DNA from 2 places in the Noviherbaspirillum sp. UKPF54 genome. Region 2 is predicted to be linked to the other one. Evidence: predicted binding sites of a transcription regulator. Region 2 holds the regulator's gene; the other holds the start of a gene.
What was found. Region 2 encodes FNR, which switches genes on or off when oxygen is low (the NO sensors DNR and NnrR bind a similar motif). Its sites were predicted from a motif close to TTGATNNNNATCAA; they were not measured.
Positions count from the first base shown of each region.

Region 1: nirK (copper-containing nitrite reductase) is a predicted target of FNR. The motif match lies at 1,238-1,251, and genes of this name have one in related genera.

Region 1 covers NZ_CP040128.1:2,996,826-3,000,235, forward strand. The annotation lists gene FAY22_RS13800 (DeoR/GlpR family DNA-binding transcription regulator) at 1-461, shown strand, start outside; gene FAY22_RS13805 (peroxiredoxin) at 525-1,031, opposite strand; gene nirK (copper-containing nitrite reductase) at 1,374-2,828, shown strand; gene FAY22_RS13815 (formylglycine-generating enzyme family protein) at 2,859-3,410, shown strand, end outside.
Region 2 covers NZ_CP040128.1:1,833,547-1,836,956, forward strand. The annotation lists gene FAY22_RS08465 (hemerythrin domain-containing protein) at 1-559, opposite strand, end outside; gene fnr (fumarate/nitrate reduction transcriptional regulator Fnr) at 1,229-1,909, shown strand; gene FAY22_RS08480 (FixH family protein) at 2,378-2,917, opposite strand; gene ccoG (cytochrome c oxidase accessory protein CcoG) at 2,934-3,410, opposite strand, start outside.

The sequences.
Region 1 (3,410 bases), 1.2 Mb from region 2:
CCACCACCGAGGAAGTGGCGCGTGCGCTGGCGCACCATCCCGGCTTGCATGTGGTGACCAACAACCTGAACGTTGCCGCGATCCTGGCCGACAACCCGCAATGCGAAGTAATCGTGGCCGGAGGCGTGGTACGCGCACGCGACCGCGGCATCGTCGGCGAAGCGACCATCGATTTCATCCGCCAGTTCAAGGTCGATATCGGCATCATCGGCATTTCCAGCATCGAGGCGGACGGCACGCTACGCGACTTCGATCCACGCGAAGTGAAGGTGGCGCAGGCGATCATCGAGCAGTCGCGCGAAGTGTGGCTGGTGGCGGACCACGACAAGTTCGGGCGCCAGGCGCTGGTGCGCATGGCTCACATGTCGCAGGTCGACATCCTGTTTACCGACGCGAGGCCGCCGGAAGCCTTGAACAAGATGTTGAAGGAAGCGCAGGTCAAGGTCGTCATCGCTTCCTGATGCAGGCGGACTGCCACAAAAAACGGCGCCGGAGCGCCGTTTTTCTCGTTCTTCGCAATCGATTCAGCCCAATTGCTTCAGTAACGTTTCCGCATTGGATACCTCGAACTTGCCTGGCTGTTCGACGTTGAGCTGTTTCACGACACCATCCTCGACCAGCATCGAATAGCGCTGCGAACGGATGCCCATGCCTCTGGCCGTGAGATCGAACTCCAGCCCGAGCGCCTTGGTGAAGGCCGCGCTGCCGTCGGCCATCATGCGCACCACGCCGGTCGCCTTCTGGTCGCGCCCCCAGGCGCCCATCACGAATGCGTCGTTGACCGAGATGCACCAGATTTCATCAACGCCCTTGGCCTTGAACTTGTCGGCCGCCGCGACATAGCCTGGCACATGCTGAGCCGAACAGGTCGGGGTGAAAGCGCCCGGCAGGCCGAAGATCGCGATTTTCTTGCCCTTCGTCAGCTCGCCGACCTGGAAGGTATTGGGGCCGAGGGAGCAGCCCTCGGATGCGGTTTCGATAAATTCCGACAGGGTGCCTTCGGGCAGGCGTTCGCCCACTTTGATCGTCATGATGCGGTCCTCTTCTCTTTTTAATGTGGCAAAGAAAAAACGCCGCGCCCACCCGGGCGCGGCGTGCAAACCGCAGTATGCCTCGTTCCAGCGAACGTTGCAGAAAGGCTCGGCAGCCCCGCATCCATATACCGGGTTTCGCGCGTGGCGTCTATATGGCAAAGGGATGACCGCCTATCCTCCCCTTTGCGTGTATTCGGAGAAAATTGATTTGAGTCAATCACAATAGATGTATCCGGCAGGTATCTTCCGTCCAAGCAACTCATTTTTTACTCATTGCCTCAAAGGCCCATCATGAAAGCTTCGATCAAGACGATATCCGCCCTGCTTGCAGCGGCAGGCATGGCAATCAGCCTGTCTCTCCCCGGCGTCAATGCATTCGCCGCCAAACCGGCTCCGGCCAAATCGGCGGGCGATTTCGGCCCGCCGCAAGGGCCGGCCATTCACGCCACGCTGACCAGCCCGCCGTTTGTTCCGCCTCCGATCAAGCGCAAGTACCCGGCCAAGGTCATCGTCGACCTCGAAGTCGTCGAAAAGGAAATGCAAATTTCGGAAGGCGTCAGCTACACCTTCTGGACCTTCGGCGGCACCGTCCCCGGCAGCTTCATCCGCGTGCGTCAGGGCGATACCGTCGAGTTTCACCTGAAGAATCACCCGAGCAGCAAGATGCCGCATAACATCGACCTGCACGGCGTGACCGGCCCGGGCGGCGGCGCCGCGTCGAGCTTCACCGCGCCGGGACATGAATCGCAATTCACCTTCAAGGCACTCAACGAAGGCCTGTATGTCTACCACTGCGCCACCGCGCCGGTCGGCATGCATATCGCCAACGGCATGTACGGCCTGATCCTGGTCGAGCCGCCGGAAGGCTTGCCGCCGGTCGACCGCGAATACTATGTGATGCAGGGCGATTTCTACACCACCGGCAAGTATCGCGAAAAAGGCGCGCAGCCGTTCGACATGGAAAAGGCGATCGATGAACGGCCGACCTATGTCGTGTTCAACGGAGCCGAAGGCTCGCTCACCGGCGACAAGGCGTTGAAGGCGAACACCAATGAAAAGGTGCGCCTGTTCGTCGGCAACGGCGGCCCGAACCTGGTGTCGAGCTTCCATGTGATCGGCGCGATTTTCGACCGCGTGCGCTTCGAAGGCGGCACCCGCACCCAGGAAAACGTGCAGACCACGATGATTCCCGCCGGTGGCGCTGCGGTCGTCGAGTACACCACCCACGTGCCGGGCAGCTATCCGCTGGTCGATCACTCGATCTTCCGTGCCTTTAACAAGGGTGCGCTGGCGATCATGAAGGTCGACGGCCCGGAAAACAAGGCGATCTACTCCGGCAAGGAAGTGGACTCGGTCTACCTCGGCGACCGCGCACAGCCGAACATGGCCGCGGTGACTGCCGCGACCAAGGCTGCCGCGAGCGGCAAGCTGACTGCCGAAGACCAGATCAAGGCCGGCAGCCAGCTGTTTGCCGGCACCTGCTCGGTCTGCCACCAGAGCAACGGCGCGGGCCTGCCCGGCGTGTTCCCGCCGCTGGCGAAATCGGACTTCCTGAACGCGGACCACAAGCGCGCCATCGACATCGTGCTGCGCGGCCTGAACGGCAAGGTCACCGTCAACGGCAAGGAGTACGACTCGGTCATGCCGCCGATGAACCAGCTCAACGATGACGAGATCGCCAACATCCTGACCTACGTGATCAACAGCTGGGAAAACAAGGGTGGCCGCATCACCGTGGAAGAAGTCAAGGCAGCTCGCGCCAAGGCCGCACCGGCCGTGAACGCCGGCCACTAAGACGACACGGTAATCAAAGGAAGGCATGCGATGAGCAAGTTCCGTCAATCCCTTCACGCCACGGCAGTTGCAAGCGCACTGCTGCTGGCGGCAGGAATCGCATGCGCGGCGCCGGCCGGTGCGAACTATGCGCCTATCCAGGCCGGCGCTTTCACCAGCGTGCTTTCCGGCGACGCCGACAAGGAGCCGGTCAAGGTGGCGCCGTTCGCGCTGCGTACCACGCCGGTCACCAACGGCGAATTCCGCGACTTCGTATTGCGCCACCCGCAATGGCAGCGGGGGAAGATTCCCGCGACCTTTGCGGATGGCAGTTATCTGCACGACTGGCAAAGTCCGGCGGATCCCGGCGCCGACAAGGCAAACCAGCCGGTGACCAGCGTCAGCTGGTTTGCCGCGCAGGCTTTCTGCGAAAGCGAAGGCGCGCGGCTTCCCACCTGGTATGAATGGGAATACGTGGCGGCCGCCGATGACACCCATGCGGACGCGCGGCGCGACCCGTCCTGGCGCGCGCGCATCCTGAACTGGTACGGGCAATCGTCCAGCACGCCGCCGGCGGCGGTGGGCGGCCCCGCCAATTTTTAC
Region 2 (3,410 bases):
GAATCATCCAGCGCATGGTGGCAAGGGACTCGTCCGGCGGGATCGAGGCGACTAGCGCCTGCTCGATGCCGATGATTTCCTCATCGCTGTGCGTTGCCCACAATACCGCGTTGTTCCCAGTTTCCTCGATATGCATGTGGGCCAGGTTGTCCGCGATGAACAGGCCGAGTTCACGATACAAGTCAGCGATCGCGCCGGAACGCACCTCGTCCTGCGCCCCCTCGACCGCGCTCGCCAGGGTGGAGAGCCTCTCCAGCGCCGATTCATGATGCACGTGCTCCGACGAGATCGTGCACGCCGAACCGGGCTGGCGCGCTTCCATCGCGGTATGGATGAACTGGTTTTCATGCTGCAAATGCCTGCCGCAGAAAACAATCAATGCGCGGACCTGCCCCAGGACGCAGGCCACTTCCCCACCGTCGGAGCCATCCATGGCGCCGACCGCTTGAAGCGTATCGCTCATGAAAAGGCGCAAGGCCTTGTGAATGTGGGCATAAATATCGAAACGCTGAACAACACCTGTGGCGTGCGACTGGGAAGGGGAAATGGCCTGTTCCATGAAGGTCTCCGATCGTTTGGCGGTTGCAAAAGAAGTTCAATTGACGACAGGCCTAGATTACGGACTTATCCGGACCCGTTTTCTTAAAACTTCATTCAATAAACCTTAAAAAAACCTTAAGTTCGGAAGCACGCCTTGTGGCCGTCGCGCGCCAAAGACCATACCGATCACAAGTGATATTTCAACCACACGACCTACGAGAGGAGCGGTAAAATATTGCGATGCGTCAAAAGAGACTGATAAGCTTCGTCCTTCCCGGGCTCGACCTGATCCGGGATCGCGTCGGCTCGCTCGGCGTTGACTTCCCGATTTTGGGAACAAAAGGAGCGTCGAACGCTGCTCCTGTTTTTGACAGTTGTAGCAGCAACGAACATCCATTGCGGCCGCATTCTGGCTTGGCGCCTTGATGTTCAGGGTTCACCGCATGATTTGCCTTGGTATGGCACCGGTTAATCCACGATTTTGCTTGCTTGGTACGGGATTTGCATTAGGATTCTTGACCTGGCTCAATTTTGACCCGAACCCCAAAACGCCTAAAAACCTACAGCGAGCGCGAACATGATTCTGCATAGAATGAATTCTGCCGATATGACTCATCCCGCCTATTCTTCCAATGCATCGGGTGCCGCGAGCGCGCAAGACTTGCGAGCACGCTGTTCCGCCTGTGGCATGCACCAGCTCTGCCTCCCTACGGGGCTCGGCTCGACCGAAATGGACAAGCTGGAAAAGATCATTGGGCGCCGTCGCCGCATCCCGCGCGATGGCCACCTGTATCGCGTCGGCGACCCCTTTACCAACCTGTACGCGATCCGCCTCGGCCATTTCAAGACACACCAAATCAATCCCAGCGGCGACCAGCAGATCACCGGCTTTCAGATGGCCGGGGAACTGTTAGGAATGGATGCCATCAGCACCGATCGTCACCACTGCAACGCCGTGGCGCTGGAAGACAGCGAGGTGTGCGAGATCCCGTTCGCGCGGCTGGAAAGCCTGTTTGCCGAAATTCCGACGCTGCTGCATCACTTTCACCGGATGATGAGCCAGGAAATTACGCGTGAACAAAGCGTCATGCTTTTGCTGGGCAACATGCGGGCGGAACAACGCTTCGCCGCCTTCCTCAGCAATCTGTCATCACGTTATTCCGCACGCGGCTATTCTTCCACCAGCTTCCAGTTGCGCATGACACGCGAGGAAATCGGCAATTATCTCGGCCTGACCATCGAAAGCATCAGCCGATTGTTATCTAAATTCAAGAAGCGCGGCTGGATCAAGGTCAGCAACCGTGAACTGGAACTGCTCGAACCGAACACGCTAAAGGCAGTCGCCGCCGGCACCCTGAGCTGCGCATGATGCGCTTGGGCCTGCGGACAACGCTTAGAGATAAAAAAACCGGGCGCAAGGCCCGGTTTTTTTAGAAACATCAGAAGGGTGGTCGGCGTTCACTCGGCACACCGACCAGATAACAAGTCAGCATGCTGGCCAGTGCACAAAACATCCAGAAACAGAAAAATCCTACGGTATACGCTGCCATCGGACTTACGTCTAGATGAACTCCGAGCATTCCCAGGTCACGCGGATCAAATAGCGAAAAGAAAAAACCTTCCGCGACAATCGCGACCAAAAAAGACGGCCACAAGACGACCATCATCAACCGCGCCATCAAACCACCCTCCTTTCGGCTTCGTCTTTATAAAACGCCATATCAGACTGGCATTCTCGCGTCTCTTTTCTCATTATTGAGAATCGATTTTGATAATCGAGAACGCTCCCTGATACGATATTCGATTTCAAGCCGATCTGCACGCGGCGCGCCAATCCTCATCCTTCGGCGGGCGCGAGGTCAGGCGACAACACGACATCATGCTGTTTTGGCCATGTCCAGACGCCGGTCAGGCGCCAGTCGCGCGCCTGATCTTCCACCTGCACTTGCCAGTTCGCCTGCTCGAGGAAAGCCAAGTCGATCGAGAAATTCCCATTACTATCCGGCCACGCCTCGCGCACGATGTCTTTTTCCGGCAGGGTCGAATGCACCAGGCGGATGGATATCTTGCCGGTCACCGGACGCTGCGGGCTGTCGATATGGCCGATCAGTTTGCCGGCCGCCGGATCGAAGCGCACATTCAATTTCAAGTGCAAATTCGCCGCTACACGGTCGCGCCGCAAGTCTTGGTTGATCGCCTTGCCCTGCTTGTAGTAGTCGTCTACCACCAGGGCATCCGGGCGACTTACCGCGAGCCAGGCGGTGAAGCAGCCTGCCACGACCACCAGGAACGGACCCAGCATCAGAAACCACGGCCAGCGGTTCGCATACCAGGGCGAACCATCGTCCGTCTTCAAACTCGGATCAGCGCTTTGCATCACAATCTCCTTGCATTTAACGCGGTACGAAAAATACCGCCTTTTCCTTCACTTCGACATCCGAACCGTCGGTCGACTCGACTTCGAACATGATCTTGTTCGAACCGGGTTGCCCCTTGCCGTGGGCGATCCGCACGCGCACCGGTACGGCCCGCGAACCGGTCGCGGGCAACGCCACTTCTTCCGCGCCCGCCAGAGCGATGGTCTCGATGCCGGAAACCTTGATCTTATACTTGTGCGGGAATTCGTCAGTGTTCATGATCTGCAGGCGATACACGTTCTCGATCATGCCGTCCTCCACCTCACGCCCCATCGCACCACGGTCGCGGATCACGTCCAGTTTGAGCGGCGTGCGTGTGAGCAGCGAACCCAGGAAGCCTGCCACGATCAGCACCAGGATGCCCGTATAGATGAGCACGCGCGGGCGCATCGTGCGCTGCCGGATCTGCTGCGGGGTGAAATGGTTTTTTAATGCGTTTTCGGTGGTATAGCG